Regions from separate parts of the Arthrobacter sp. MDT1-48-3 genome, predicted to be linked through region 3. Evidence: riboswitches for the same ligand, from Rfam matches in the RefSeq annotation. Region 3 holds a riboswitch; each other region holds the start of a gene.

Region 1 (10,522 bases), on a different contig from region 3:
CTACAACGCCGGCCACCTCCTGGTCTGCCCCTACCGGCACGTGCCCGACTACACGGACATCGACGAGGCGGAGACCGCGGAGATCGCCGCCCTCACGCAGACGGCCATGCGTGTGCTGCGCAAGGTGTCCAACCCGTCGGGGTTCAATCTCGGCATGAACCAGGGCGTCACCGGGGGCGCCGGTATCGCCGCCCACCTCCACCAGCACGTCGTGCCGCGCTGGGGCGGTGACGGGAACTTCCTGCCGATCATCGCGCAGACGAAGGCGATCACGCAGACCCTCGGCGACGTGCATGCGCAGGTGGCGGCTGCCTGGCCGTCCGCGGCCGGGCCGGCGGGATCGGACGCCTGATGCTCAACCGATACGCGCGGGGATTCTTCACGGCCCTCTTCACGCCGCTGGCACGCCTGCTGCTGAGGTGGGGCGTGACGCCCGACGCCGTCACGATCGCGGGGACGGTCGGTGTCGCCGGTGGCGCGCTGGTGCTCTACCCGCTCGGCCAGCTGTTCTGGGGAACGGTCTTCATCACGCTGTTCGTGTTCTCCGACGTGATCGACGGGATCATGGCCCGGATGCAGGGCCGTGGAGGCCGGTGGGGGAGCTTCCTCGACTCGACGCTCGACCGCGTCGCCGACGGCGCGCTGTTCGCGGGTGTCGCGATCTGGTTCTTCACGGGTGGCGGGAACGCCGCGATCGCGGTCGCCGCACTCGCCTGCCTCGTGCTGGGCATGATCGTCTCGTACGCCCGCGCCAAGGCCGAGTCGCTCGGCTTCACGGCGAACGTGGGGCTCGCGGAGCGTGCGGAGCGACTCGTCTCCGTCCTGGTGGTCACCGGGCTGACGGGACTGGGCCTGCCCGAGGGTTTCCTGCTGGCCGTCCTCGTCGTCCTGGCCGCGGCAAGCCTCGTCACCGTCTACCAGAGGGTGCGGGCCGTCCATCGCCAGTCGCTGGAGGCCAGGCCCGCGTCCTGACCTCGCCGCCGGTACGGGACGGTCAGGACGCCGAGGCGAACGCCGGGCGAGCCGTGGCGTACGTCGCCGCGTGGCCGCGCAGGGGCGTCAGCGCCGAACCGAGCGCGGACAGGTATTCCGCCCTGCGCTTGGGCGAGACGCGCGAGATCGGAGCGGGCGCGGAGCCCGCTGTGTCGGAGTAGTGGGTCGCCAGGCCGTCCTGCAGCAGCCGGAGCGCCTCGGACTTCTGCTGGGAGACGGCCGAGTGGGTGGTCCCGAGCTCCGCTGCCACCTCGGTCACCGATCGTCCCTCGAAGAAGACCTCCTGGATGATGTGGCGCATGCGGGCGGGGAGATGGGCCACCGCGGCGCGGATGTGCCGGACCTGCTCGTCGGCCAGCAGCGATGCCTCGGGGAGCTGGTCGAGGCAGGGGACGATGTCGAGGACGGTCTCGTCGAGCGCCTGGACGGATCGCGCGGCGTCGCCGAGCGCAGCCTGGACCTCGTGCCGGCTGACGCCGAGCGTCATGGCGAGCTCGTCCGTCGTGGGCGTGCGCCCGAGGGAGGCGGCCAGCGTGTCCTGTGCAGCGATCGTGTCGCCGATCCTCCGTCGCGCGGAACGCGGAGCCCAGTCGTTGGACCGCATCTCGTCGGCGAAGGCCCCCGTGATACGGCGCCGGGCGTAGGCGCCGAAGGGCACGCCCAGGGTCGGGTCGAAGGAGTCCGCAGATGTGATCAGGGCGATGGCCCCGACCGACGCGAGGTCATCCCGCGAGAGATGCGTGGCGCGGGCGCACAGGGTCGAGACGAGGTACCCGACCAGCGGCAGGTTGTCGACGATCAGTTTTTCGCGTTCGCGAGAATTCATAGCAAGCTCCCCAGCTGCTCAGTGGCCGTGCGGCCCCGGATCGCTCCCGAAGGAGCGGCCGAGGACGGCAGGTGTCTTTTGAAAGCTATCAGCGGGCTTTCGTCACGACTGATCCGCTGGGCCAATCCTGCCCAAAGGCTGAGCTTCGACGGCAGGCGGTGGATGCGGGCCCGCATCCTTCGCCCTTCCTTGCGCCGGAACCGATGATTCGGCCCCCGGTCGTGCGTCTAACGGAGGATGACCCATCCACCAGAACAGGACACGCCATGACACCCGGGACAGGGTTCCTCCCGACCGATCTGCACATCGTCTCCGAGACGGACCTCCTCCTGCTGCAGCGCAGGACGGCTCCCTCTGCGCCGCTGCACCGGGCGGTGTGGACGCCGTCGTCGCCGTGGCCCGCCGGGGCACTCGATGCCGTGCTGGACGAACTGGAGCGGCGCGAGGTCTGCCCGGCGCGGCAGGCGGGCGGCGCGCGGCGCGGGTGAGGCCGGGCAGGACGGGACCGCGGGCGGTCCCGTCCTGCAGGTTGCTCAGGGCTTGCCCGCACCCGGCGCCGCACCGATGGACCACACGCGGGGAGGCACGGTCCCGTTGACGGAGTGGTCGCCGACGATCCTCGCCTTGAACACCCAGGGGTTGTGGTTGGCCGCGGTGCGGGCGTTCCGCCAGTGCCGGTCGAAGTTCTTCGACGTGCTGACGCCGGACGCGGCCAGCGCATTGAAGACGTCGGACGTGGCGCGGGTGGCGAGCGCCGACAGGACCACCTGCGCCTTGGCCGTCTCGAGTTCGGCGACGTCGTTCCGGCGCTCGTCCTCGACCTCGTCGGCCAGGAACGCGCCCTCGTAGGCGTGCTGCAGGGACCGGGCGGCCCGCTCCACGGTGGCATCCGCGGCGTAGGCGGCGGCGGAGACCTCGCCGATCACCTGGAGGATCTGTGGATCGGCAGCGAACGACGGCGCATTCCCGTGGCTGAAGATCCTCGTGCGGTTCCGTACCTCTCGCGCGACGTCCCGCTCGGCCGCGGTGATGCTGCCCGCGAGGACGGCCAGCAGCACCGCCTGGTAGAAGGCCGTCTGGTACTTGAACCGGGTGTCGAAGTCGATGACGTTCCCGGCCTCGACGCGGGCGCGGTCGAAGGTGGACGTACCCGAGCCGGTGGTCTGCTGGCCGAAGCCGTCCCAGTCGTCCCCGTGCGTGACGCCCTCCTGGTGCGTGCTGACCACCGCGATGACCTTGACACCGTTGTCCGTCCGCTGGGCGAACGTGTCGATCCAGTCCGCGAAGATGCTGCCGGTCGAGTAGTACTTCGTGCCGCTGATGCGGAAGTCGCCGTGGGTGCTGCCCGGGTCCGGGCTCACCTTGGTGATCACGTCACCGATGGTGACGGTGCCGACCTCCGTCCAGGAGTTGCCCACGATCTCGCCGTCCACGAAGCGCTGGAGCCATACGTCGCGCTGGGGACCGGCGGACACGAGGCGGTCCTCCACGAACGCGAAGTGGGCGCGCAGCGCCTGGGGGATGTTCGAATCGGCGGCGGCCAGTTCGGTGAGGAGGCGGAACAGCTGCGGGAGCGAGGCGCCGAACCCGCCGGCGGCGACCGGTACCCGCAGTGCCCCGAATCCGGCGTCGATCAGGGCGCGGATCTCCTGCCGGGGCAGCTCGTGCTCCTGTTCGCGGCGCGATGCGCCGTCTGCGATGCGTGCGAAGAGGGGTCGGAAGCGGGCCGCGAGGAGTTCGTAGTCGGCGTCCGCGGTGGGATAAGTGTGCGTCAGGGTGGTCATGGTGGGCCTTCCGATCGGGCTGGGAGTGGGGCTGGGAGTGGGGCTGGGAGTGGGGCTGGGAGTGGGGCTGGGAGGGGGCGGGGGCGGGGAGATCAGGCGTGGACGGCGACCCGGGGGACGGCCGTTCTCGCCGGACGGGAACCGGCGACGCCGGCGCCGACGAACAGTGCGCCGATGACGGCCGCGGCGCCGACGGCGGAGGCTCCGCCGACGGGCCAGGCCCCGTTGAGGCCGAGGACGGCGGGGATCACGGTGCTGGCGGTTCCGACCAGGATCGCGCTCCAGCCGGTGACCCGGGTCAGACGGACGGCGTCGAGGGCGAGGATCAGGAAGAACAGACCCCACAGCACCGCCCACGCGAGCCAGAGCACCGAGCCGAGCGGGTCGGTGTCCAGCGACGTGGCCGCGAAGACGACGGCGAGCACGGCGACGAGCCCGCAGAACCAGCCGACGCCGGCGGAGCCCAGACCCGCGACGGAGCCGAGACCCACGTACAGGTAGGTGAGCCCGAAGAGGAAGATCCCGCTCGCCGTGCTGAACGCGGCAGGATCCGGCGCCCCGGTCGCTGCGACGACCGTTGCGAGGACGAGCTGGAGCACACCGACCGCGAGATTGAGGAATCCCGCGTCACGTGGCGGGACCCGGCCGAGGAGGCCGAGTCCGTTGATCAGAAGGGCTGCTCCCGAGAGCAGCAGGCAGATGTACGACATGGATGTCCCATCGACGGGACGCGGAACCGCTGGAGGTCCGCGCCGTGCTTGCCCCGCGCTGATGCACGGGGCCGGATCTTCACCTGGGGCACCCCGCCACGGAGGGGGTTGCCGTCCGACGAGCCAGGGCTTCGCGTCGGAACTCTTGATCTGTGGCTCCGAGCGTAGGCGGCATATCGTCCGCTTTCCAGCAGGAAGACGCGGCATTCCGCCGCGTGACGCCGTGTGACGCTGCCGGATCGCTGCCGGATCGCTGCCGGATAGCTGTCGGATCGCTGACGTGCGCGGTCCCGCGCCGGGGTCCGGAGCCCGCGGGAACGGCCGGGACCGGGGCGGCGGCCGCGACCGGAAGGGCGTCCTGCGGCGGCGTATCATGAAGGGTCAGCTTTTATCTACCTTTAGGGGCAAGTCGTGTCCACCGTTGAAGACAATTCGGCAACCACAGCACAGACCGGCGGCAACCGGGTCAAGCGCGGGATGGCCGAAATGCTCAAGGGCGGCGTCATCATGGATGTCGTCACAGCAGAGCAGGCCCGCATCGCCGAAGACGCCGGTGCGGTAGCGGTCATGGCGCTCGAACGGGTTCCCGCGGACATCCGCGCCCAGGGCGGCGTGTCCCGCATGAGCGATCCCGACATGATCGACAGCATCATCGAGGCCGTCTCCATCCCGGTCATGGCCAAGGCCCGGATCGGCCACTTCGTGGAGGCGCAGGTCCTGCAGTCCCTCGGGGTCGACTACATCGACGAGTCCGAGGTCCTCACGCCCGCCGACTACGCGAACCACATCGACAAGTGGAAGTTCACCGTCCCCTTCGTCTGCGGTGCGACCAACCTCGGTGAGGCACTGCGGCGCATCACCGAGGGCGCTGCGATGATCCGCTCGAAGGGCGAGGCCGGCACCGGCGACGTCTCGAACGCCACGATGCACATGCGCACCATCCGCGCGGAGCTCAACCGCCTCTCCTCCATGGCCGAGGACGAGCTGTACGTCGCCGCGAAGGAACTCCAGGCGCCCTACGAGCTGGTGAAGGAGGTCGCCTCCGCCGGTCGACTCCCCGTGGTCCTGTTCACCGCCGGCGGCATCGCGACCCCGGCGGACGCGGCCATGATGATGCAGCTCGGCGCGGACGGCGTCTTCGTCGGCTCCGGCATCTTCAAGTCGGGCAACCCGGCCGAACGCGCCAACGCGATCGTCCAGGCGACCACGTTCCACGACGATCCGGACATGATCGCCAAGGTCTCGCGCGGTCTGGGCGAGGCCATGGTCGGCATCAACGTCGACGAGATCCCGCAGCCGCACCGCCTCGCCGAGCGCGGCTGGTAGCAGCACAGCACGGGCGGTGGAGAGGAACGCGAACGGTAGGGCGCGGTCCTCTGCCGTTTCCCGCGGAGGCGGCGACGGCGTCAGTGCCTCGCGGGGCCTCGCGGTCCCCGAGGAGGTCCCCGAGGATGTCCTCGGCCGTCGCCCCGAACGCCCGGGCGCGGTCCCGCCGGGACCGGGCCCACGCACCTCCGACATCACCGTCGGCGGGGGGGACGCGGCTCGGCTGTCATGCGTCCACCGTCGGGCCGCAGCCGGTCAGAGGTGCAGCGCGTAGGTCCTGCCGCGTCCGAGCAGTGTGAAGCCCCGCTTCGAGAAGAACTCGTAGCCCTGCGGTATGGCGTTGACGGCGAGGTCCACCGCACCGGCCTGCAGTGCGGCCCGCGCCGTGGCGCTCAGCAGGGCCGTGGCGAGCCCGCGCCGCTGGTGGTCCGGGAGCACCTCGAGGTTGTGGACACCGCCGAGGCGTCGCAGGCCCGTGACGCCGGACGGGTAGAACGAGTACGCGGCTCCGGAGATGCTGCCGCCTTCCCCACTCCGTGTCACGGCATGCCACGCCTGCCGCGGCTGGGAGCGGACCACCCGCAGCTCCTGTTCCAGCGGACCCGAGTAGTCGGGTACGTCGGTGGCGAGGACGGCGTCGTCGTCCCCGGGCACGACCACGGCGGCCGCGGGTGCCGCCATCCACCAGGGCTGCCAGCTCGGACCGAATCCCAGACCGGCGAGCTCGACGGGGTCCACCGCGCCGTTGAGCCAGACCCGGACCGAGGAGGCGCCGAGCCGCACCCCCTCGGCCAGGGCGGGCCGCACGGCGTGCGCGCTCACGGACTCCGGGAACATCATGCCCAGTTCGCGTCGCGCGGGCAGCCACACCCACGTGGAGCCGTGCGTCGAGAAGGTCCTCCCGCCCGTCGCCGTGGCCAGCGCCGCGGACCAGGCGGCCTGCAGCCGCTGGCACTGGTCGATGGTCACCATGCGGCTGGACCGCCGGCAGGGCCGGTCATGCGAGCCCGCGGCGGACGAGCAGGGGCTCGAGGTCGGCGTCCCGGCCCCGGAAGGCGCGGAACGCCTCCAGCGGATCGATGCTGTTGCCCCGCGACAGCAGCTCCCGCCGGAAGTGGTCCCCGTTGGCGCGCGTCAGGCCGCCCGAGGACTTGAACCACTCCACGGTGTCGGCGTCGAGCATCTCGCTCCAGATGTAGGCGTAGTAGGACGCCGCGTACCCGCCGGCGAAGATGTGCTTGAAGTAGGAGGTGCGGTACCGCGGCGGAACGGGCGCGAAGTCGACGCCGGCATCGGCGAGGGCCGAGGCTTCGAAGGCCAGCGGGTCCTCGACGACCGTGCCCGGCGGGATCGAGTGCCAGGCCAGGTCCAGCAGGGTGGCACCGAGGTAGGCGGTCGTCTCGAATCCCTCGCCCCAGGCGCCGGCGGCGTGGATGCGGTCGATGACGTCCTGGGGGAGCGGTTCGCCCGTCTCGTGGTGGCGGGCGTAGTTCGCGACGATCTCCGGCCAGAGGATCCACATCTCGTTGACCTGCGACGGGTACTCCACGAAGTCGCGCGGCACCGACGTGCCGGAGAACAGCGGGTAGATGACGTCGGAGAACAGGCCGTGCAGTGCGTGGCCGAACTCGTGGAACATGGTGACCACCTGGTCGTAGGACAGCAGGGTGGGCTCGCCCGCCGCGGGCCTGGAGATGTTCAGGTTGTTGATGACGACGGCGCGTGTGCCCTGGAGCCGCGACTGGTCCACGAAGGAGTTCATCCAGGCACCGCCGCTCTTGGTGTCGCGGGTGTAGAAGTCGCCGAGGAACAGGCCGAGGCCCGAGCCGTCCTCGTTGAAGACCTCCCACACGCGGACGTCGGGGTGGTACCCGAGAAGGTCGGGGCGTTCGGTGAACGTGAGACCGTACAGCCGGGTCGCGGCGTAGAACACTCCGTCCTGCAGGACGCGCTCGAGTTCGAAGTAGGGGCGGAGGGCGTCCAGGTCGACGTCGAACTTCGCCTTCCGGACCTTCGAGGCGTAGTAGGCCCAGTCCCACGGTTCGATCGGATGGCCGGCCTCGGCCTCCAGCTCGGCGGCTTCGGCCCGGGCGTTGCGCACGGCGGGGGCCGCGAGTTCGCGCATGCGGTCCATGATCGCGTCCAGCGACGGGGCGGTCTGGTTGTCGGTCGCTGCCGCGGCGTGCGTGTCGAAGCCGAGCAGGGCTGCGCGCTCGGCGCGCAGGGTCGCCATGCGGGTGGCGATCGCGAGGGTGTCGGCGTCGTTGCCGCGTGCGCCGCGGTCGACGGCGGCCTCGTGCAGGCGACGGCGGACCTCCCTGTCGGTGAGTGACTCGAGGGCCGGCTGCGCCGTCGGGAGGATCAGTGTCAGGAGGTACCTGCCGTCGTGGCCCGCGTCGGTCGCCGCCGTGGCGGCAGCGGAGATCGCGTCCGCGGACAGTCCGTCGAGGTCGTCGGCGGAGTCGAGCAGCAGGGCGGAGTCGTTGGTGTCCTTCAGCAGTTTCTGCGAGAACTCGGTGCTGAGTGCTGAGAGTTCGGAGTTGAGCCGGCGGAGCGTCGCCTGCGCGTCGTCGTCGAGTTCGGCTCCCGCCCGCACGAAGCTGCGGACGTACTCCTGGACGAGGCGCGTGGACTCGTCGTCCAGGCCGTCGAGCGGCACCTGACGGAGGCGTTCGAACAGTGCGCGATTGAGCTTGATGTTGTCCTCGTGCTCCGCGAGGCGGGGGGCGACCTGCTGCTCGAGGCCCTGGATCGCGTCCGTCGCATGGCTGACGGAGTTGCTGAAGAACACGCGCGAGACGCGGTCCAGGGTGCTGCCCGCCTGTTCGAGCCGCAGCACGGTGTTCTCGAACGTGGGTGGTTCGGCGGTGTCCGTGATGGCGTCGATCTCGGCGAGGTGTTCGGCGAAACCCGCGTCGAAGGCCGGCAGGTAGTGCTCGTCCCGGATGTCGGCGAACGGCGGCAGCTGGTAGTCGAGGGTGCTTGGCGCGAGGAAAGGGTTGCTCATGGGAACTAACTTTTGCACGTCGTCGCTCATCCGTGCACTACCTGCAGGCTCGTCCGCACTCCGTCCGCGTGCCGCCGTACTGCCTCAGATGGGCCGGAGCTCGCGGTACCGGGCGTCGATGGACGATGACACGGCGGCGCCGAGCAGGAGCAACCGCATGGTCCGCTCGGTGGCCTCGATGAGCAGTTGCTCGCCGTTCGCGACGGCGTCCGCCAGGTTCATCGGGATGGTCATGATGGAGGCGATCGCGTCGATGCCGATGTCGTGCACGTCCGGGGCGCCCTTCCCGAGGGAGCCCGCCAGTGCCAGGACGGGTACGCCGGCGAGCTGGGCCCTGCGCGCGACGACGGCGGGTACCTTTCCGTTCGGTGTCTGGAAGTCGATGGCGCCCTCGGCCGTGATGACGAGGTCCGCCCCGCGCATGAGCGCGTCGAGGTCGAGTCCGGCGAGACCGCTGTCGATCAGGGCCTCGAAGCGTGGCACCAGCCGGGCGCCGACGGCGGCGAGCCCGGCACCGAGGCCGCCGGACGCCCCCGTCCCCGGGCCGGTCCGGTAGTCCGTCCCGGCGGCGAGCCCGTCACGTTCGAGGACCCTCGCCCACTGGCGCATGGCCTTCGCGAGTTCCTCGACCTGCCGGGGCGATGCTCCCTTCTGCGGTCCGAACACGCGGGCGACGCCGGTCTTGCCGCACAGCACGTTGTGCTGGTTGCATGCCAGGACGATCGTCGCCTCGTGGACGGCGGGATGCAGGCCGGAGAGGTCGAGCCGCTCCGCGTCGATCAGGGCGGAGCCGCCGAAGGGGAGGTCCCGCCCCTTCCCGTCGAGGACGCGCGCACCGAGCGCCTGGAGCGCCCCGGCGCCTCCGTCGCTCGTCCCGGAGTCCCCACACCCCACCACGATGGTGCGGATGCCCTCGTCGAGCGCCGCGCGGATCAGCTCACCCACGCCGTAGGTGGTCGTGGCTCCGGGGTCGCGGAGTTTTCGCGGCACGAGGCGGAGCCCGGCGGCGGCGGCCATCTCGACGACGGCCGTGCCGGTGGCGCTTCCGCCGAGCCTCGCATAGTGCGATTCGACCGGCGCGCCGACCGGTCCCGTGACGTTCACCGGCACGAGGACGCCGTCCGTCGCTGCCGCGAGGGTCGCGGCCGTCCCTTCGCCGCCGTCCGCGATCGGCACGGCAGTGACCTGCACCCCCGGCAGGACCCGGCGGACGCCCGCGGCGATGGACCGCGCCACCGTCTCCGCGTCGAGGGACTCCTTGAAGCCGCTGGGTGCGATGAGGATGCGCTGGGGGACTGCCATGGTGGTTCTCCTTCGGGTAGGGACGGGCGATGGAACGGGTCGTCAGGGGAAGAGCGGCAGGCCGAGGAGCGGCCAGACCAGGAAGCTGAAGATCAGCACCAGGGCCACGTTGACGGGCGCCAGGAGCGATGACAGCCGGAGGAGGTCCTTCGGCGTGTAGGTCTCGGCGCCGTCCACCGCGGCGAACATCGCCACGGGCTTCGCGGAACTCGTGAGGGTGTGGCAGAAACCCGCAGCCGCCGTCGATGCGAACGCCGCTGCCATGGGTTCCACCCCGACGGCCGGTGAGAGGGCGATCACGACGGGGATCAGGACGGCCGACCGGGCCGACCTGCTCTGGATGACGAGGTGGGCGACGGTGGAGAGGAGCACCACGAGCACCACGAAGAGGGGGGCTGCTGCCGCTCCCAGCGAACGGATGGGCCCCAGCACGCCGCTCGCCAGCCAATCGGCCGCTCCGGTGGAGACGAGGGCGTTGCCGAGAGCCAGCGTCGCGGCCATGAAGAGCAGCAGGGACCACGGCACCGATTTCAGTCCCTTGGCGAGGTCCACCGAGCCGTAGCTCGGCGACGCC
Region 2 (10,522 bases), on a different contig from region 3:
GCTGCCGCTGGCCCCCCGAGAGGTCCAGTGGGCGGCTGCGTGCCCTGTCCGCGGGAAGGCCGACGAGGTCCAGGAGTTCGAGGACCCGCGCCGCGAGGGCGCCCCGGGGAGTGCCGGCGGCGGCAGCTGCCTGCCCCACGACCTGACGGACCGTCTTGCGCGGGTCGAACGACTGCAGCGGATCCTGGTAGATCATCTGGACGGACCGTCGCGCCGTGAGGTCCCGGGAGGCGCGGTGCTCCTGCCAGGTACGGCCGTGCAGTCGCACGGCACCCGTGTCGGGCGCCTCGACGCCCAGCGCGATGCGCGCCACCGTGCTCTTGCCGGAGCCCGACTCGCCCACGATGCCCAGGGTGGTCCCGGCGCGGAGGGCGAAGGACACGTCGTCGACCGCTGTACGTCGGCGCCCGTCGGGCCCGGGGTAGCTCTTGCCGATGCCCTCGACCGTCAGCAGTCCCGGCGGGGACGCGGCTGCGTCGTCCCGGCTGCCGACCTCCGTGGACGTCGTGGCCGGCGTTCCGGGTCCGGGGACGGACCGGGCACCTCCCGTGAGTCGGGAGCCGCGCGACGTCCTCGACGGGATGGCGGCCAGCAGCCCCTGCGTGTAGGGATGCCGGGGATCCTGCAGGACGGCCTGGACGCTGCCCTCCTCCACGATGACGCCGTTGCGCATCACGGCGACGCGGTCGGCGAGGTCTGCGACGACCGCGAGGTCGTGACTGACGACGAGCATCCCGGTCCGGGCGCCCTTCAGCTGTCCGAGCAGCCGCAGGACCTGGGCGGCGATCGTCGCGTCCAGCGCCGTCGTCGGCTCGTCCGCGATGAGGAACCGGGGGCCCGCCGCGATGGCGGAGGCGATCAGTGCCCGCTGGCGGAGGCCGCCCGACAACTGGTGCGGGTACTGGCTCGCGCGGACCTCGGGTTCCGGGACACCGACGGACGCCAGGAGCTCCACGACGCGTTGGCGACGCCCCGTGCGGTCGAGGGTGCTGTGTAGGCAGAGGACCTCGCCCACCTCAGCGCCCACGGTCCGCAGGGAATCGAGTGAGGACAGCGCGTCCTGCAGGATGAAGCCGGCCTCCCTGCCCCGCACGCGGCTCCACTGCCGTTCTCCCCACCCCGACGCGTCCCGGCCGTCGAAGCGCAGGCTGCGGGATCCGACGTGGGCGCCGGGTCCGGTCAGTCCCACCAGGGTCCGGGCTGTCACCGACTTGCCGGATCCGGACTCGCCGACGAGCGCCAGGCATTCACCCGGCCGGATCGCCAGGCTGACGTCCCGGACGACCTCCCGCCGGTGTACGCCACGGCCGAAGGAGACCGTCAGTCCGTCGAGTTCGACGACGGGCGGCGCCGCTCGGGCCGGTGCGGCGATGGCGGCGGCGGGTGTGAGGATCGGTGTGGAGCTCATGCGAGCCTTCCTTCGGAGCGGCGCCGGAGTTCACGCCCGACGACGGTGATGGACAGGACGGTGGCGACGAGGAACGCCGCGGGGATCGTGATCATCCAGGGGGCGTTGGAGATGAAGTTGCGCCCCGCCGAGAGCATCGCACCCCACTCGGGGGCCGGGGGAGGCGTGCCGAGTCCGAGGAAGCTGAGGGACGCACCGGCACCGATGGCGGATCCCACCCCGATAGTCGCCAGGACCAGCACGGGCTTGATGACGTTCGGGACGATGTGCGTCAGGAGCACCCGCCAGGCGGGCAGCCCCAGCGTACGGGCCGCCTCGACATAGCCGGAGCGCCGGACGAGGTGCGTCTGCGCCCTGGTGATCCGGGCGTAGTAGGCGATGCTGCCCGCCCCGATCGCGAGGATCGCATTCTCCGTGCCGCCGCCGATGATGCCGATGACCACCAGAGCGAGCAGGATCTCCGGGATGGCGAGGGTGACGTCGAGGAAGCGCATCACGGATGCCTCGACCAGGCGCCCGTTGAGCCCGGCGAGGAGACCGATGGCCGTCCCGCCCAGCACGCCGATCGCCGTCGCGCCGAGACCGATGTACAGCGAGGTGGCAGCACCGTGCACGATCCGGGAGTAGTTGTCCGCGCCGGAGTCGTCGGTACCGAACCAGGCCGTCCCGTTCGGCGCTTCGAAGCTCCGGGAGGGATCCACCGCGTACGGATCGGCCGGGGAGAGCAGACCCGGTGCCAGGACCGCCGCCGCGAGCCACAGGAGGAAGGCCGAGGCCAGCAGGATGCCGGGCCTGATGCGTCGCGCTCGCCGGGCGCGGACCCCGCGGTGGACGGGGTGGACGGGGACCGTAGGAGAAGCCGGAGGCGTCGGCGCCAGGGGAACCGCGTCGGGGGGAGCAGTGCGCGAGGTGATGCTCATGCCGTCACCACTTTCGGGTCGATGAGCGTGTAGAGGAGGTCGATCACCAGGTTGACCACCACGTACACCGCGGCGGAGAGCAGCACGATGCCGATGATGACGGGGAGGTCCTTGTTGTAGACGGAGGCCAGTGTCAGCGAACCGATGCCCTGCCGGCTGAACAGGGTCTCGACGATCACCGATCCGCCGAGGAGCGCGGCGACGACGAATCCTGACATCGTCATCACCGGGATGGCGGCATGCCGGAGTGCGTGCCGCACACGCACCGGGAGGTCGCGCATCCCGCGGGACCTCGCCGTGAGGATGAAGGGTTGCTCCAGGACGTCCTCGAGTTCGTTGCGGAGGACCTGCGAGAGCGCCCCGAAGACGGCGAGGCCCAGCGTGAACGCCGGCAGGACCAGTGCCGCCACGCCCTGATTGCCACCGATCGGGAACCAGCGCAGAGAGAACGAGAAGACGATCAGCAGGGCGAACCCGATGATGAAGGTCGGTGTCGCGGCGAGGACCACTTCGACGCCGGAGACGATCGACCGGATCCAGTTCGCCCGCTGCGCGGACAGGACGGCGACGGCGAGGGTCAGCGGGAGGGCGACGGCGACGGCGGCTGCCGCGAGGGCCGCCGTCGCGCCGATCTGCTGGCCGATGGCATCCGTGACGGGCAGCCGGAGCCGGTAGGACTGGCCCAGGTCACCCTGCAGCAGGTTGCCGAGGTAGCTGCCGTACTGCACGATGAACGGCTGGTCGAGGAGGTAGTCGCTGCGGACCTGGGCGAGGGTCTCGGCCGTGGGCCGCGCGTCCGGACCGCCGAGGATCAGCAGAGCGGTGTCGCCCGGGATCAGGTAGACCGCGAGGAAGGTCAGCGTTGCCGCGCCCCAGAGCACGCCGATGCCGACCAGCAGGCGCGTGAGGATGCGTCGGAGGATCGGCACCTACTCCGCCTTCCACGCGTAGGTCAGGACGGGCACGGGGTGGGACGTGTCGACGGCGACATCATGGACCGTCTTGGCGTACGCGAACTGGCTCGGATTCTCGTAGAGGGGCACGCCGGGCACGATCTCGAGCAGCCGGTGCTGCGCCTTCGAGTACGCTTCCTCAGCCTCCGGTCCGTCGTCGGACCCGCGGGCCGTCAGGAGCAGTTCGTCCAGCGCCGGATCGTCGACGTAGGACGAGTTCTGGCCGATCCGTTCGCCGGTGATCTCCGAGGAGTGGTACCGGATGAACAGGACGTCGGTGGTGTTGGTGTGCCACACGCCGGCCAGCGCGTCGTAGTCACCGGCGTAGCGCAATTCGCTGAGCTGCGCCTGCGGCAGCTGGATGATCTGGAGGTCGAAGCCGACCTTGCGGGCCTCGCCCTGCAGTTGGACCAGCAGGGGACTCGGCGTCGAGCTCTCCACCGTCGGTACCTCGACGACCAGCCGTCGGCCGTCCTTCGTGCGGAAGCCCTCGCCGTCGCGCTCGGACCAGCCTGCGTCGTCGAGCAGCTGGTTCGCGCGCTCGGGATCGTGGGTGAGCGTCCCCTCGACGGTCGGGTCGTAGTACTTGCTCTCCTTCGAGAGGAACCCGTCGATCGGCGTGTAGGTGCCGAAGCCCAGGCTCTCGGTGACCGCAGCGGTGTCCACGGCGGCGGCGAAGGCCTGGCGGACGGCGAGGTCGTCGAACGGCGCGCGGCTGAGGTTGAAGCTCAGCACGTAGGGGCTGCCGGTGCGGGGGAGGTTCTCGTAGGTGAAGTTCGGGTCTGCCTGGACAGCCGCCGCGTTCTGGGGCGCGAGGTTCTCGGTCAGGTCGTACTGCCCGGAGACGAGGGACTGGTGCCGGATCACCGGCTCGCCGACGAGGGTCACCTCGATGCCGTCGAGATATGCCTCGCCGTCACCCTCGAGCCACTCCGGCGCCCAGTCGTAGCCCTCGCGCTTCGTGTAGGTGATGCTCTGGCCCGGCTGGTAGTCCGCGACGGTGAAGGGGCCGGTCCCGATCGGCTGCTGGCACAGGGTCTCGGGAGCCTCCGCGATGGCCTTGCCCGAGTTCATCCCGAGCCAGGATTGCGCGAGGGTGTAGAGGAACGGGGTGTAGGGGTATTCGAGGTGGGCCTCGAAGGTGTACTCGTCCAGGACCGTGCCGTCCACGTAGGGGGCGATGTACGCGGCGGCGAGCGGTGACTTCGTCGCGGGGTCCCGCATGTGCTCGAAGTTCTGGCCGAGGACCTCCGCGTTCCACGGCGAGCCGTCGCTGAAGGTGACGCCCTCCTTGAGGTGGAAGGTGTAGGTCCTGCCGTCCTCCGAGATGTCCCATGATTCCGCGAGGTAGGGCGCGATGTCCCCGTTCTCGTCCAGCGTCACCACGTTGTCGTAGATCAGGCGTCCCAGGAACTGCTGCTGGGTCGCCGAGATGCCGTGGCCGTCGAGGCACCCCGGTTCGGCCGAGATCGACACGTCCAGGACCCCTCCGGACACGGGCTCACCGGCCGCCTCCGAGGTGGAGGCCGCCGGCCCGGCGCAGCCACTGACAAGGGCCACCAGGGCGACGGCCGATAACGTGGTGAGCCGGCGGACCGGCCGGTGATTCCGGGCAGGGGGAATTACGGATGCATTCATGGAGAATTCCTCTGAGGGGTCCGGTGCCGCGCACGGCGGAATTCACCGGAAAAGGGGAGAAAGGAGCAACAGGATGCGCTGGACGCGCAGGGCCTGCTAAGGGAGGGGGAGGGCGTTACAGCTCACGGGAGTGCCTTTCGGTGTGCTCTTGCCCGCGCCGGACGGGCACTCACGTGCCATGGCGAAGGCCGCTTCGTCATCCGAACCACCCAGGAACATGGGGTTGGTGTGCGGTCCAGTCGGAGCTTTCCGACCGCATCTCTTGAAGCTGGATTCAATATAGGCAGGGAGACGGGCGGTCCTGCGAATAAGAAGAAATATGACCGGGACCTGCGATACCCGCGCAGTGTCCCGTCGAATACCTGGCGGACAGGGAATACGACAGCAGGGGAGCCGGTGCCGCACCTGATTCCGGCATCAGCCGATGACGACGCCCCCGTCGTCGTCGATCCGCCAGCCGGGGTTGAAGGCGATCTCCCAGACGACATCGTTCGGATCCCGGACCAGGGCGTGGAAGATGCCCCCGAAGGAGCCGTCGCGGGGCTCCTTGAGGATGGTCCCGCCGGCGTCCGCCATCCTGGCCACCAGCCGGCGGACCTCGTCGGGGCTGCCGACATTGTGCGACAGCGTCATCCCGGACGGTACGGGCGCCGCAGCGAGCCCGACGTCCTGCGCGAACTTGTCGGAGCGGAACAGCCCCAGGAGCAGACCGGGCGCCACCCGGTAGAAGATGATCTCCTCCGGGACGTCGAGCGCAGGGGACCAGCCCAATCCGCTGTAGAACGATCGCGCGGCGTCGAGGTCGCGGGTGGCGACCGTGACGAAGTGCAGTTGCTGGTCCATGGCGCGAGCATAGTCGGCACGGCCGGTGCCTTGGGCCTTCCCGGACAGGACCGGGGGGTGCGGAGACCCTTGACGCCGCGGCAGGCCTGAGACCGCGACGGTCCTCGGCGGGGAAGCCCACGTCACCCCGGGTGCTCAGGTCACCGCCGACGCGACGTGCCGACGTCGATCACCGCCCGTGACACGACCACCGATATCACGACCACGGGGTGAGGGCACGTTCCTGCTGCTCGCCGTCGATGACGAGATCGAGCCGCTCGTCGAGGAACGCGACGTAGCCCTGCACCTCGGCCGCGTCACTCAGGGGGTGTTCGTACTGCCACGCGATGTCATCCACCCTCCTGTCTCCCACCATCGCGGAGTACCAGGTCGCGTAGCCCTTGTACGAGCACATGGACCGTGTCGAGCTGGGCTCGAGCGGCGCCACGACGTCCTCGACCGGAAGGTAGTACCGGGCGGGCAGGGTCGTCTCGAACAGCATCCGCGCCCGGGTGGTGTCGGCGAGGATGTGTCCGTCGAGCATCAGCTGCACGTGTCGGGAGGTGCCTCGGATGTCGATGCGGCCGTACGGGTCGTGCGGATGGCTGATGATCTCGTCGTCCTCCTCGAACCAGCTGTCGAAGTCGGCGAATGCGAGGATCACGTAGTCGTCGAGGCCGGGGTCGCGTGCGCGGAATCCGGACGCGACGGCCTCCGTTCCAGCGACGCGTATCCCGACCGGCTCGCCCGCGGTCGTGCGCACGTCGAAGGGGATACGCGGGTCGAACACGGGAATCGTCGACAGGTCGGGCAGCATGAATCCGACCGGACCGTTCTCGGGTGGCGGTGGGGTGCGGGGCGAGATCTCGGCGCGGATGTCCTGGTACGGGACGGCGTACCCGGGCACGACCCTGCGCGGCTCCCACACGAGCATCGCGTGCGTCGTGTCCACGACAGTCTGTCCGCCGAGCGTGGCGCGGACGCGCTTCGCGGTCGGCTCGTATCTCAGCTTCTGGAGCAGTTGCCCCATCACGTCCCGCATGAGCACGCCGGTCGCATCGGTGTCGTGGTTGGCCGGGGATACGGGAGGGCTCGACATGCACTCACGGTAGACCTGCGTCGCCGCTGCCGATAGAGGCCGATGGCGGCGGCCGCAGCAGGCGCACCGGGACCGAGCACGGCCGATCGGGTGAGCGTCGGACAGGCTGCCCGTACCCGACAGCGACTAGTGGGTGGTGTGCAGGCGGCGCCCGCGCACATGTGCGGGCGTCAGGGCGAAGAACAGGTCGCGCAGGCCGGGCGCCCACGGCTCCTCGGCTGCTGTACCCCACAACGTGGTGAGGAGTTCAGGATCTTCGACGCGGGCCGCCGGCCCGTTCACCAGGACGGTCCAACCGCTCTGCGTGGTCCTGTCCGTGGAATGGGTCTGGACTGCAGCGTGCTCCAGATGGCTGGTGGCGATGATGCCGTCGGCCCTGGTCCTGACGTACACGCGCTCATCGAGCACGAAGTAGTTGACGGGGAAGATCTCCAGCAGCCCATCCCGGAAGAATCTCAGCCGCCCCGTCGACTGCGTGGTCACCAACGCCCAGCATTGCGACGGCGTGAGTGCGTCCGAGGCATGCATCAGGGCCGCAAGACCCTGATGTGCCCTCCATCAGCCGGACCGGCGGCGGCATCCGCCCAGCACCCGACGGGAGCGCCTCGGAGCAGATCCCAGCATTCGTGAGCAGCACGAGCGTCGGTCCGTGCAGGTCCTGCGTCCATGGACCGGGAGTACGAAGCGGGCGCCACGCCGACCGGGGCCCGCCGACCCTGTTATCGTCCAACGATGAGGTCTCGTCCTGATCGACGGAGCGTGCGGCATGGTCACCTACCCTGAGGAGCCGCCCCTGGGCGCGGTTGTGCAACCACCGGCTCCGGCGGGGGTGGAGAACCTCCTGGCTGCCTTCGCTGCCATCGCGGACGACCTGGGACTCGACACCGTCCTGGAACGTGTCATCGAAGCGGCGTGTCAGCTGGTCGATGCACGCTTCGGTGCCCTCGGCGTCGTCGGTCCGGACCGGATGCTCAGCCACTTCATCACCGTCGGTCTCGAGGAGGAGGACATTCGGCGCATCGGTCCGCTCCCGACGGGGCACGGCGTCCTGGGATTGCTGATCACCGAGCCGCACCCCGTCCGTCTCTCGGATCTGCGCGAGCACCCCCTCGCCTATGGATTCCCGGCCGATCACCCTCAGATGACTTCGTTCCTGGGCGTGCCGATCCGCATCCATGACCGGGTGTTCGGCAACCTGTACCTGACGGAGAAAAACGGGGGGACGGATTTCTCCGCCGCAGATGAGCAGCTCGTGGTCTCGCTCGCCTCCGCCGCGGGCGTCGCGATAGAGAACTCGCGCCTCTTCGAGGAATCGAACCGGCGGACACGATGGCTGGAAGGCGGGCTCAACGCGGTGAGGGAACTCCTCGGGGAGCACGACGGATCCAGCAATGACCTCGAGATCATCGCTACCCATGCACTCGACGCCTCGCACAGTATCCTCGCCGCCGTCCTCAGGACGTTCGGCAACGAACGGGAGATGATCTGCGAAGCCGTCGACGGCGTCGAGGCCGCGGCCCTCCTGGGACGACGAAGCCACGATGCCGGACTGATGGACCGGCTGCCGACCACCCTGTCACCGGTCCTGCTGAATGCTGAGGACGTCGCGGCGGTACTCCCCGGGGCTGCGGCAGGCACCATCGGGACGGCACTGTGCTGCAGGCTCGCCGGCGCGGGGGACCGGCGTTTCCTCGTCATCGGCCGCCCGCCCGGCGCGACGCCCTTCTCGGATGTCGATCACGGGATGATGCGCACCTTCGCCTCCCATGTGTCCCTGGCCCTCGAACTGCTGCGGATCCACCGGCAGCGGGAACAGGAAGCTGTCTTCGGCGACCGGGACCGGATCGCCCGAGACCTGCACGACCTGGTCATCCAGCGGCTCTTCGCGGCCGGCCTGAGCATTCAGAGCCTGCGGAAGTACACTCCGGATGCGGAAGCGCTGAACCGCATCTCGGCAGTGACGAAGGAACTGGATGCGACGATCAGGGAGCTGCGCGACACCATCTACTCGCTCCGCTCCGTCCCGCAGGTCGCCCCGACCTTCACCTCCACGGTGTTCTCCCTCGTCGCCGATGCCTTCGACGGCCACGACCTCGACCCGGTCCTGCAACTCTCCGGCCCCCTGGATACGTCAGTGGACGACGAGCGAGCCGACCATGTGCGGGCCGTGCTGCTCGAGGGGCTGGCCAATGCGCTGCGTCATGCCGAGGCGCGCACGATCACCGTGATCCTGCGTGCACGGTGCGGACGCCTCGAGTTGAGGATCACCGACGACGGCCGCGGGTTCGAGAACCCCAGCCGGACGAGCGGACTGGCCAACATGAAGCGTCGCGCCGAACTGTGCGAGGGCACGGTGTCCATCACCAGCACCGTGGGTGGAGGGACCGACGTCCACCTCGAGATCCCCCTGGCTGCTAGCGGTATCTCGGTTCCGCCGGCCTCGAGATGAACACCGCCGCCTGCGTGCGGCGCTGGAAGCCGAGCTTCGACAGCAGCGACGACACGTAGTTCTTCACGGTCTTCTCGGCCAGGAACAGTTCTGCGCCGATCTCCCGGTTGGTCAGGCCGGCGCCGATGAGAGCCAGGACCTTCTTCTCCTGGCTCGTCAGTCCCGCCAGCCGCGGATCCTCGACCGGAGCATCACGAAGCCCGGCGATGATCCGTTCCTTCACGCCTGCTGCGAACAGGGATTCACCCGACGCTGCGCGACGGATCTTCTCGATCAGGTCCGAGCCCAGGATCTCCTTCAGGATGTAGCCGGACGCCCCCGCCAACACGGCGCCGCGCACCGCCTGATCGTCGTCGTAGCTCGTCAGGATCACGCACGACAGCGAGGAATCGATCGAGCGCACGTCCCGGCACACCTCGATCCCCGTACCGTCGGGCAGCCTCGCGTCGAGGATCGCGACGTCCGGTGACAGGGCGGGGATCCTCCGGGCAGCCTCCTCTGCGGAGCCCGATTCACCGACCACGGTGAAGCCCTCGCCCTCGAGCAACTCCCTCAATCCCCGTCGCACGAGTTCGTGATCGTCGAGGAGGAACACCGTGATCCGTCGGTCCTGTATGTCACCTTCGGCCTTGTCCATGTCCGACTCCTCTGAAAGGCCGGGCTCCGACCGGCTGAGCGCGTCCTGCACCCGCACCATCATCACCTGCCGCCCCCTGTCGCAGCAGGGTCCAAGGACCCGGAAGAGGAGATGGGACTTTCGGCCCTATCTCTGCGCACCGGCCCGGCCGACGATGAACGCCTAGGAGATTGCCGCACCCAGGGAGCAGGACACCACCATGGACACGCCCACTTCACCCCGTCTGCCTCGAGTCGACGGTGAGCCCTCCGCTTCGCGACCCCTCATGGTGCCGGCATGATCCCGGGCACCGAGGATGCCGACACCAGCGCGGGTCAGGTCCAGCGCAAACCCGTGGTCGTCGGGTACGACGGCTCGGACGGCGCGAAGCGCGCGGTCCTCTGGGCGGCCCACTACGCCTTGGCGGCACAGCTTCGGCTCGTCGTCGTGCACTGCTGGGTGTGGCCCCTCTTCACCCATGACCTCGGGCCCGTGACGGGCGTTCAGGACAGCGGCCTGCGCCGGGAGGCGGAGAAGCTCGCCGACGAAGGCCGCGATCTCGCCGCGGAGGCGGAACCACACCTGGATGTGCGGAGGCGCCTGATCGTCGGACTACC
Region 3 (10,522 bases):
TTCCACGCAGCCGACGGCCTGTAGCCGCGGCTCCAACCTGCTCCTGACCTTTGCGGGGGCCGGCACGTGCGGTTCCACGATCCCCCGCCCAGTCGGGTACCGGCCGAACCGCGATGGCCCAGTTCTCGAACCACGCCGGTCGGGTACCGACGGGACCGCGATGGCCCGGTTTTTGAAGCACTCCGGTCGAGTCTCGACCGCACACGTCGATCCGGCTGTCGAGCCAGGACGGTCCGAGTGCCGGTCGGCGAGGCCGAACTCCGCTCACCCGCTCACGCGACCATCGACGCCGCCATCGCGGCAACGCTGACGGCTGCCAAGCAGGATTCCACGCCTGCTCTCGGCAGGAACCTTGAGCCCCCTCGTGCATCGTCCCGATCTGCACGGCGGTGTGCCGCGACCAGCACCACCGTGTAGGCGAGAAGGGCTGCGACGCCCGCCGCCAGCAGGACCGGCAGGAGGGTCTGGCCAGCGTGTGCGTGCCCGGGATCGGCGGTGACACCGGGGCGTGCGTCATCCCCGTGCCCTCCCGCGATCGTGAGGGCAGCCATCGCGATCATGGACAGCGAGCGGTGCATGCCGAAACCGCAGTGCGCCGGCCCGGCCGTGCTGCGGCCGCCCACCAGCAGGAGGGGCCCGGCCAGCAGCAGCACCACACCCCAGACGACACCGGGCAGCAGGTACACGGCGTCGAAGGCCATATCCGCCATGGCGAGGAGCATGACGGCCATGCCGACGACGGCGCTTCCGGGGGTACGCCCGACATCGGCAGGTTCCCCGGGCGACCATCCGTCGCGGATTCTCGGGGTCGTGCCGACCGGCCCAGCCATGGATCCGACCAGCCGACGCCGCCCCCGGGGAACCAGTCCCCTCGCGCAGACGGCGAATCCCGCTGCTGCTGACAGCAGCATGATCGCGCTGAGCGAGGTGTTCATCGGACTGCTCCTGTGGGGACGGCGGACGAAGGGGCGGCCGGATGGGGACGGCGGACGGGGACGACGGCGGATGGGGATCGCGGCCGGCCCGGCGCGGTGGACGGAATGCCCCAGGCGAGCCGAATCAAGCAAGCCGGATCAGGCGAACCGGATCAGGCAAGCCGGATCAGGCAAGCGGGGTCAGGCGAGCCGCGTCAGTGGCAGGACCCGGTGGCGCCACCGTCATCCGTGCCCATGGCGCAGTGACCACTGGTGCCGGCCGGGACGTTGAGCACCGGGTTGCCGCCGAAGAAGCCGTGCGGCTTCAGGGTGAATTTGGCGTAGTCCACGGGCATGACGGGCCAGTCCTCCGGTCGCGGGAAGTGGGTGAGCCCGAAGGTGTGCCACAGCACGACGTCGGTGTTCTCCAGGTTCCGGTCCGCAGCCATGTACCGGGGCAGGCCGTCCCCGCCCGGGTTCTGGTTCACGAGGTCCCCCGCCGGGTAGTGCTCCTCCTGGTCGTAGGCGGAGACCCAGAGGTGCTTGGTGGTGTACGTGGCACGGGACGTGATGCCTGCGGCAGGATCGGCGAGGAGCGTGGGCGTCTGCTCCGGGTAGAGCACGTACGCGGTGGGCTTCCCCAGCCGGTTCTTCTTCCCGGGATTGGTGATGTGCCAGGTCCTGCCGACGCTCGCATCGGCGATGCGGCCGCCGTCGGCCTCGGACGTGATGGGCGTGGCCTTGTTGGTGAAGGCGTTGCCGTACGGGTTTCCGGGTCCCATCGGGAGGCGCTGCGCGTCGACCTCCACCACGGTGTTGTTCACGCCGTCGACCGTCATGTCCAGGCGCGCGGAGAACAGGTGCTGGTGGTACGGCGCACCGACCCCGGGGGCCACCTCGGAGGCGTAGGGATAGTCGCCGCCGGGGTAGGCGGACGGGAAGAGGATCCCGGTCAGCTTGGCCTCGCACTCGATGGTGCCGTCGAGGTAAAGGTACCAGTAGAAGCCGTAGTCGTAGTTGCCCACGGTGGTGAAAAAGCTGATGACGAGCCGGCGCTGGCGGCGGACGTCGGAGGATCCGGTGAACAGGTCGTTGTGCTTCCAGAGGGTGCCGTAGTCCTCCTCGTGCATGCAGATCGCGTTCTTGATGGTCTTGGGGCTCCCCGACTCGTCGGCGATGGTCGCGTCGAAGTAGTGGATCTCGCCGAGGCAGTCGCAGCCCAGCTGCAGTTCGTTCGCGAAACGGCCGAACAGGTACTCCCCGGTGTCGAAGTAGTTCTGCCAGTAGCGCGTGGGCGACGGATCGGCGTAGGGGACCACCATCTCCGCGATCGACCCGCGGTACATCACCGGGCGGTCCACGTCCTGGTCCTGGAAGCTCAGCTGGCGCAGGATGAGCCCTTCGCGGGCATCGAAGCTCACGCCGAGCTTCCAGTTGGCCCACTCGATCCTCGAGCCGTCCACGCTGAAGGACGGGCCCTCGGGCTGCGTGATCTCGATCGGCTTCAGGGTGGTGAACTCGGGGCCACGGTAGTCCGCCAGGTGGAAGTTCCCGACCTCGGGTGGCAGGTCGAAGGTCTTGTAGTCGACGACGTCGAGCACGGTCCGGGCGATCGGGTCGACGTAGGCGCAGAGGCCGTCGATGGGGCGGGCCCAGATGTTGTCCTCCACGTTCTCGCGGTAGAAGCCGAAGCAGCGGATGATCCGGTGCCCGCTCTCCCCCTCGTTCTCGTAGTAGCCGGGTGAGAGCGGGGCCGAGATGACCTTCATCGGGTCGAGTCCGCGGGCCTCGATGGCGTCGCGCCATGCTGTGTCGGCCTGCAGGATCGGGTCGATGATCTCGAACTCGGCTTCCAGGATCGGCAGCTGGCCGGTCGATCCGTCCACGATCGTGGTCCGGAGGACGACGTCGGACGTCAGGGAGACACGCAGGTCATGTGCCTCTCCGCTGCCCAGATTGAGCAGCATCACGCGGGCGATGCGCTCGGGCAGGGGTCCGGTGCCGTCCTCGTAGGCGAGCACCTCGGACTTCGCGGGTTCGACGAGTCCCACGTAGACGAAGCGGGTGTCCGCGTCGGTGCCGCCCGCCGCGTGGACGAGGGCCTGCACCCTTGTGATCTCGGCGCCGTCGAGTCCGGCCAGGACGTCGACGCGCCCGAGGGCCTCCGTGGCGACGGGAGCCGGTGCGGTGGTGTCATCTACAACTGTCATGTCTTCGGGTCCTTACGGTGGGATAACAGGAGGGTCGGTGGTGTGCGGGCTGCGCCGTGGCGTGCGGGTCTCGCCGTCGTCCGGTCCTAGCCGGCGATGGCGTCCGTGATGCGTGCGTAGGCGGCGCCGTCCTGGCGTTCGAGGTAGCGGCCGCGCAGCAGGCCGGCCGCCATGGTGAGCGGGATGGTGGCCATCAGGGCCAGGCTCAGGCCCCAACCGCCGCCCACGAGCATCGGGAAGTACGCGACGATCACGGCGCCTGCGGCGAGGAGGCCGACCAGGGCCAGGACCGGCGCGATCCGTGTCCGCCAGGGACCCCCGGTGAGCTCGGAGTGGCGGCCGAAGTAGGCCACGACCGCCAGGCATGTCTGGGCCATGAGCACCACGATCGCGAGGGTGGCGATGCCCGAGAGCCAGGTGAAGACCTGCAGCACGGGATCCATGCGCAGCAGGGCGAACGCCACGATGAGGACGGTGGCGGTGATCGTCTGCGCGAGCGACGACTTGTGGGGCGAGAGGTGGCGGGGGTGCACGTCGGCCAGGAGCTGGGGCATGGTGCCGGCGGCGGCCATCGAGTGCTGGTAGCGGGTGATGACGTTGTGGAAGGACAGCACGCAGGCGAACAGGCTCGTCAGGAGCAGCACGTTGATGGCGATGGCGCCCGCGCTGCCGAGGTAGTTGGCGGCGGTGACCACGATCATCGCTCCCGGATCCTCCGCTGCGGCCTGCACCACCTGGGACGGACCCCAGGCCATGACGAGGGCCCACCCACCGAACGTGTAGAACAGGCCGATGAGGAGGACGGCGGCATAGGTGGCGCGCGGGATGGTCTTCTCGGGGTCCTTGGCCTCGTCGCGGAAGATCGCGGTGGCCTCGAAGCCGATGAATCCGGCGATCGCCATCATGAGGCCCACGCCCGGTGCGCCCGAGAAGATGTTGACCGGCGTGAAGGGAGCCGCGGAGAGGCCCTCCGCGCCGCCGGTGGCCATGACGACCGCTGCGAGCACCAGGACGATGCCGATCTCGGCGACCAGCAGGACACCGAGCACCTTCGAGCTCAGTTCGATGTGCCGGTAGCCGAGGACGCCGACGAACGCGATCATGGCGAGCGCGTAGAGCCACCACGGCAGCTCCGGCAGTCCGAGGTTGGTCAGTGCGAGGTTCAGGCTGAAGCCGAGGTAGCCGTACACCGCGACCTGGATGGTCGTGTAGGTGAGGAGGGCGAGGAACGCCGCTCCCAGACCCTGCTTCCTGCCGAGCCCGTAGCCCACGTAGGTGAAGAACGCCCCGGGCCTCGGTACCACCCGGCTCATCGCGCTCAGGCCCACGGAGAACAGGAGGAGGATGAGCCCTGCGACGGCGTACATGCTGGGATACCCCGGCCCGTTGCCCAGCAGGATTCCGAGCGGCGCGGCGCCGCCGATGACGGTCAGCGGCGATGCCGCCGCGACGACCATGAACACGATGGATCCGGCGCCCAGGGTGCCGGTGAGGCGCTGGGGGCCGACGGCGGATGCGGACGCCGTGCCTGTGGGGGAGATAGCAATGCAGCGATGCTTCCAACGGACCGTTTCCGCCCGATCATCGCCCGGTAAAAGCTGCCGTCGTTCCAAATGAGACTCCCGCACGGCGTGCCCGGAGCCCCACCTGCGACGTCGTCGCGCCTGCTGCGTCATACAGGCGTCGTGAAACATCAGGGCAACACGGCGCACCTACTGTTCGCGGGGGAAAGGCAGATCATGAAGCCACTGCAGGACGCCGTCGCCAGCCCTCCTCGAGTGACGGGGCTGGCGGACATCTCTCCGCTCCACGGCCTGGCCCGGCGGAGCCTCGGCCCCGTCGACGCCCTCGCGCAGTCGGTCTCCGCGATGGCACCGGTTGCCGCGGCCGTGACCATGCCCGCGATGGTCACCGCCGCCGCAGGCCGCCACGCGGTTACGTCGATCCTCTGCGCGACGGTCCTGGTCCTGCTGATCGGCTACACGCTCGGCCAGTACGCGCGGCGCATGGGGGCTGCCGGCTCGCTGTACAGCTACGTGGCCCAGGCTCTGGGCAGCACGGGCACGTGGCGACCGCTGGTCGCCCTCGCGACGGGCTGCTCGCTGATCATCGGTTACGCCTGCATCGCGATGTTCGCGCTGATCGGCTTCGCGCTGCACGCCTCGGACCTCATCGCGTCGTTTGGCCGGCCGCAACTCGCCGATCCGGTGATGGCGGGCGTCATCCTCACGGTCGGCGGGACCTGCACGTGGCTGCTGATCCGGGGTCTCCGCCTGTCCTCCCTCGCCATGCTCATGGCCGAAGGAGCGGCGCTCCTGGTCCTCGTGGTGCCGATCGTCCTCGTGTTCCTCGCGGTCCCACGCGAGGCCCTGCCCGACGTCGACGTCCGGGCCGCCGTGCCGGACCCGGGATTCAGCGGCCTGGCGACGGGCGCCGTCCTGGCCCTGATGGCCTTCGTGGGCTTCGAGAGCGCCACCGTCCTGGGCGCCGAGACGCGCAGGCCGCTGCGGACCATTCCCCGAGTGCTGCTCTGGAGTGCCGCCGGCGGGGGTGTGCTGTACGTCGTGGCAGCCCTGGCCCAACGGGTCCTGCTGCAATCCGTGCCCCCGCTGGACGACGACGGGTCGCAGGTCTTCGGTCCCGCGATGGGGGCTGCGGGCCTCCCGTGGCTGGTCCCCCTGCTCGACGCCGGCGCCGCGCTGTCCTTCTTCGCGTGCACGCTCGCGTGCGCCACCGCACTGGCCCGGGTGCTGCTGACCATGGGCCGGGAGGATGTCCTGCCCGCCTGGCTCGGGCACGCCCACCTCCGGTTCCGGACGCCCGTCCACGCCGTCCTGGCTGCCATGCCCGTGGTGACGGTCGTTCCGGCGACGCTGATCCTGCTCGGCCTCGGAACGGGCGAGGCGATGAACAAGCTCCTCGGCACCGCAGCCACCGCCTACGTCACCGCCTATCTGCTGGCGTGCTGTGCAGCGCCGGTCTTCCTGCGGCGCATCGGCGAGCTGACCCTCCGGCCGGCGCTCGCGGCCGGGCTCACCTCGGTGGCACTCGCGGGTGCCCTCGTCGCCTATCGGATCACCCTCGCGGGTGCGGGCCGTAGCGCGAGCGGCTGGATCTTCTGCATCCTGCTGGCCACCGCGCTGCTCTGGTTCCTGTTGCACCGCCGTCACCGGTCGGCGGACCCCGTCCTCGGGCTCTACGACGTGCCCACGCAGGACGCCGTGCTCGGAGGTGGTCGGAACACTGCCGCGGGCGATGCCCCATGACCACGGACCGGCCCGACGACGTCGGCCTGCGGGCCCGCCAGCCCAAAGCGGTGCGGAGCGCCCTCGCGGTGCTCGAGGAGGTTGCGCGGTGCGGACCCGGGGTCACCGGGCTGGAGGTGAGCCGCAACCTCGGGCTGCCGAAGGCCACCACCTACCGGCTCCTGAACCTGCTGGTCGAGGACGAGTACCTGGTGCGGCTGCCGGACCTCAGCGGCTTCGCGCTCGGCCGCAAGGTGGAACTCCTGGTGCAGCTGTCGGGCATCGGGGGAAACCGTCCCGGAGCGCCGCGTGACCGAATATGACGGGCACCACTGGCGCCCCCGCCCTCCGGTGCGCTTAGCTGTAGCCATAACCATCCCGAGCGGCCGAGAGACCTGGATCGACGACGCCGCAGCAACCCTCCCCGTGTAGCAACGGGGAACGGTGCTACTGCCAGGACCGATGGAGAAGCTACACGCTTTCGTTGGTCTGCCCTTCCGTGCTCCGGCACGCCCGGGGCGACTACTGGCTGACCTGTATCACCCTCCATCGGGCGATGATTCAGGAGCCACGCGTGAGAACAGCAAGCCCCAGCACTCCCCGTCCACCCCGCACCCTCGCCCTGCTCGCCGTCGCGGCGGGCCTAGTGCTCACCACGAGCGGCTGCGGAGGATCAGCAGCCGCGAGCGAGGACGACACCTTCGTCTTCGCCACCGGCAAGGACATCTCCTGCCTCGACCCCCACGTCAACGGGGACATGCCGCAGGCGTCCATCGCGGCGAACTACCTCGACTCCCTCGTGTCCCAGGACAGCGAAGGGGCCATCCACCCGTGGCTCGCCACGGACTGGTCCGTGTCCGACGACGGCCTCAGCTACACCTTCACGGTGCGCGACGACGTCTGGTTCACCGACGGGACGAAGCTCACCGCGGAGGCGGTCAAGGCCAACCTCGACCACATGATCGACCCCGACACGCAGTCCGGCACGGCCGGCGGCTACCTCAAGCCCTACGTGGGCACCGAGGTCGTGGACGAGACCACCGCCGTCGTCACCCTCAACCGCCCCTACGCCGCGTTTCTCGAGGTGCTCGCCCAGCCGTTCCTCGGCATCGAATCGCCCGAGGCGCTCAAACGGCCGCAGGCCGAGAACTGCAACGCCCCCGTGGGTACCGGGCCGTACAAGATCGTCGACTACGTTCCGCAGTCCAAGGTCAGCCTGGTGCGCAACGAGGACTACAACTCCGCTCCGCCGTATGCGCAGCACGAGGGGCCGGCGCACATCGAGAAGATCGAGTGGCGCATCGTCCCCGAGGACTCCACCCGCTACGGCCTCCTGCGGGCGGGCCAGGTGGACGCCCTCGACCTCATGCCGTCGGTGCACTTCGGCGAGGCCGAGGCGGACCCGAACGTCGAACTGATCCTGCAGGACCGGCCCGGCAACCCGACCAACCTGATCCTCAACACCACCCGGGCACCGTTCGACGACGTGGACGTCCGCAAGGCCTTCCTGCACAGCGCCTACGTCGATGCGGGCATCAACAGCGTGTACTTCGGCACCGTCACCCGGGCCGGCGGCCCGCTCAGTTCCACCACGGGCTTCTACTCCCCCGACTTCGAGCACGTCTACGACCCGGACCCCGACGAGGCGGACCGCCTGCTCGACGAGGCGGGCTGGACCGAGCGCGACGACGAGGGCTACCGCGTGAAGGACGGCGAGCGCCTGACCGTGCACTTCCCCTACACGCCCGGCGCGTGGCCCACCGCGCACCAGGCGCTCGTCACGCAGATCCAGGCGACGGCGAAGAAGGCCGGCTTCGAGGTGCTGATCGAGAACGGCGACGGCGCGACCGTCAGCGAGCTCGGCAACAACTTCGCGTACGACCTCCGCGCCGACTACTGGAACACCAACACCGCGGACGTGCTGCGGATCGTCTTCTCCTCGGAGTACACCGAATCGGCGGGCTTCGTTCCGAACGGCTCCGGCTTCCGCAACCCCGAGCTCGACGGCATCCTCAACGACGCCCTGGCCACGGACGATCCCGCCGAGCGTGAGCGCCTCTACTACGAGGCGCAGCAGATTGTGAGCGACAACGCCCTGCAGCTGCCGCTCTACAACCAGGCCAGCCAGGTGGCGCTGCGGAGCGACCGCTACGGCAACCTCACCCTCGAACCGAGCCTGTCCCTCCCCTACCTCTACGACGTCACGGCGGTGGATTCAGAATGAGCACCTCTTCCCTCGATTCCCTCAGCGCAGCACCCCGCACGACAGCGACGGCCGGTACCGCCGGCAAGGTCATCGCGAAGCGTGCGGCCGGCAGCCTCTTCGTCCTCTGGGCGGCCGTGACCCTCACGTTCTTCGTCCTCCGCCTCACGCCCGGTGACCCGATCACCGCGATCCTCGGCGGGGCGGGATCCTCGCCGTCACCCGAGACGGTCGCCGCGGTGCGGGCAGAGTACGGGCTCGACCAGCCCGTCCTCGTCCAGTACCTCTCCTACCTCGGCAACCTCCTCACCGGCGACTTCGGGGTGTCCTACATCTTCAAGGTCCCCGTCCTGGAGATCATCGGCCCACAGATCCTGCCCACCCTGCAGCTGGCCGGGCTCGCCCTCGTGTTCGCCTGGGTGATCGCCCTGGCGTTCACCCTCCTGACGGTGGGCCGCGGGCGTGTGCTCGACGGCGCCGGGCGTGCTGTCGAGGTGTTCTTCGCCTCCCTCCCCCAGTTCTGGGTGGGCATCATGCTGGCGGTGGTCTTCGCGGTGACCCTCGGCTGGTTCCCGGTCGCGGGCAATGACGGCTTCCGGTCGCTCGTCCTGCCGGCGCTCTCGCTGGCGGTCCCGCTCGCCGGGTTCATCGCCCAGGTCACGCGGTCCTCCTTCGAGGACGCCCTCGCCCAGCCCTTCGTCCTGAGCGCCCGTGCCCGCGGCCTCAGCGACACCGCCGTCCGAATCACCCACGCCCTGCGCCACGCGATCCTCCCCGGCCTCACGCTCTCCGCCTGGGCCGTCGGCTCGCTCGTCAGCTCGGCCGTCGTCGCCGAGATCATCTTCGCCCGACCCGGCCTCGGCCGGTCCCTCGTCGACGCCATCGTGAACCGTGACCTGCCCATCACCCTCGCCGTGGTGTTTCTCATCGCCGCGGTCTACATCCTCGTGAACCTCGTGGTGGACGTCCTCTACCGCGTGGTCGACCCCCGCACGAACCCGAAGGGATCCGCAGCATGAGCCTCACCCTCGACCCCACCACGACGGCGGAGGGCGGCAGCGCAGCTCCCTCGTCACCGGCCCCTGCTCCCTCCCGTGCCGGGCGCCTCGTCCGCAACACGCCCATCGGCGTCCGGATCGCCGCCGCGCTCCTCGCCTTCCTGGTGCTCGCTGCCATCGCGCCGTCGGTCTTCCTGCGGCAGGACCCCTTCGAGATCGACCCCGCCAACGCCTTCCAGTCACCCGATGGCCTCCATCTGTTCGGCACGGACCAGAACGGCCGTGATGTCTTCTCCCGCGTGATCGCGGGCACGGGCCAGTCCCTGCTGCTCGGCCTCGCCGCCACCGCCATCGGGCTGATCCTCGGCGGCGCCCTCGGCATCACCGCCGGTGTGTCCGGCAGGTGGCTGGACTCGGCGATCTGCCGTTTCGTGGAGATCCTGTTCGCCTTCCCTGGCCTGCTCCTCGCCCTGATCGTCATCGCGGTGTCCGGCACCGGCGTCGTCACCGCCGCCATCGCCGTCGGGGTCGGTTCGGCCCCTGGTTATGCAAGGATGCTCCGCACCCAGACCCTGCAGGTGGTCGCGGCCCCGTATGTGGAAACAGCCCTCGCGCTCGGCCGCTCGAAGTCGCACATCCTCTGGCACACGATCGTCCCCAACGTCGCACGGCCCCTCTTCGTCCTCGTGACGCTCGGGATCGGCCAGGCCATCGTCTGGGCCTCGTCGCTGAGTTTCCTCGGCCTCGGCGCCCAGCCGCCCGCCGCCGAGTGGGGCGCCATGCTCGCCGACGGTCGCAACTACCTCCAGGTCGCCTGGTGGATCGCGGCCTTCCCCGGCATCTTCATCACCCTCGCCGCGCTGACCACCACCGTGGTGGGCCACCACCTGCAGCGCCGACTCGAAGCAGAGGTCTGACCATGACGAACACCACCGGAACCAACCCCGTGCAG

Evidence for each region. Region 3 has a riboswitch for S-adenosylmethionine ahead of ACX80L_RS07170 (ABC transporter substrate-binding protein). Riboswitches for the same ligand answer to the same signal wherever they lie in the genome.
Region 1: it holds a riboswitch for S-adenosylmethionine, as region 3 does, so the genes downstream of both, ACX80L_RS10865 (AmiS/UreI family transporter) here and ACX80L_RS07170 (ABC transporter substrate-binding protein) in region 3, are expected to answer to the same signal.
Region 2: it holds a riboswitch for S-adenosylmethionine, as region 3 does, so the genes downstream of both, ACX80L_RS17570 (ABC transporter substrate-binding protein) here and ACX80L_RS07170 (ABC transporter substrate-binding protein) in region 3, are expected to answer to the same signal.

What each region holds. Positions count from the first base shown of each region.
Region 1 covers NZ_JBTNDL010000004.1:196,721-207,242, reverse strand. Annotated here, with positions in the region: gene ACX80L_RS10890 (HIT family protein) at 1-352, shown strand, start outside; gene pgsA (phosphatidylinositol phosphate synthase) at 352-972, shown strand; gene ACX80L_RS10880 (sigma-70 family RNA polymerase sigma factor) at 995-1,819, opposite strand; gene ACX80L_RS10875 (hypothetical protein) at 2,086-2,307, shown strand; gene ACX80L_RS10870 (acyl-CoA dehydrogenase family protein) at 2,353-3,603, opposite strand; gene ACX80L_RS10865 (AmiS/UreI family transporter) at 3,696-4,313, opposite strand; SAM riboswitch class IV at 4,353-4,464, opposite strand; gene pdxS (pyridoxal 5'-phosphate synthase lyase subunit PdxS) at 4,725-5,639, shown strand; gene ACX80L_RS10855 (GNAT family N-acetyltransferase) at 5,895-6,611, opposite strand; gene ACX80L_RS10850 (M3 family metallopeptidase) at 6,637-8,646, opposite strand; gene ACX80L_RS10845 (glycerate kinase family protein) at 8,731-9,948, opposite strand; gene ACX80L_RS10840 (SLC13 family permease) at 9,991-10,522, opposite strand, start outside.
Region 2 covers NZ_JBTNDL010000014.1:45,306-55,827, forward strand. Annotated here, with positions in the region: gene ACX80L_RS17555 (dipeptide ABC transporter ATP-binding protein) at 1-1,408, opposite strand, end outside; gene ACX80L_RS17560 (ABC transporter permease) at 1,405-2,328, opposite strand; gene ACX80L_RS17565 (ABC transporter permease) at 2,325-3,257, opposite strand; gene ACX80L_RS17570 (ABC transporter substrate-binding protein) at 3,258-4,919, opposite strand; SAM riboswitch class IV at 5,059-5,187, opposite strand; gene ACX80L_RS17575 (VOC family protein) at 5,337-5,762, opposite strand; gene ACX80L_RS17580 (DUF427 domain-containing protein) at 5,959-6,840, opposite strand; gene ACX80L_RS17585 (pyridoxamine 5'-phosphate oxidase family protein) at 6,967-7,368, opposite strand; gene ACX80L_RS17590 (GAF domain-containing sensor histidine kinase) at 7,607-9,289, shown strand; gene ACX80L_RS17595 (response regulator) at 9,255-9,926, opposite strand; gene ACX80L_RS17600 (universal stress protein) at 10,203-10,522, shown strand, end outside.
Region 3 covers NZ_JBTNDL010000002.1:491,595-502,116, forward strand. Annotated here, with positions in the region: gene ACX80L_RS07140 (heme-degrading domain-containing protein) at 1-24, shown strand, start outside; gene ACX80L_RS07145 (hypothetical protein) at 273-935, opposite strand; gene ACX80L_RS07150 (primary-amine oxidase) at 1,130-3,124, opposite strand; gene ACX80L_RS07155 (APC family permease) at 3,211-4,581, opposite strand; gene ACX80L_RS07160 (APC family permease) at 4,864-6,390, shown strand; gene ACX80L_RS07165 (helix-turn-helix domain-containing protein) at 6,387-6,692, shown strand; SAM riboswitch class I at 6,740-6,838, shown strand; gene ACX80L_RS07170 (ABC transporter substrate-binding protein) at 6,944-8,593, shown strand; gene ACX80L_RS07175 (ABC transporter permease subunit) at 8,590-9,591, shown strand; gene ACX80L_RS07180 (ABC transporter permease) at 9,588-10,487, shown strand; gene ACX80L_RS07185 (dipeptide ABC transporter ATP-binding protein) at 10,490-10,522, shown strand, end outside.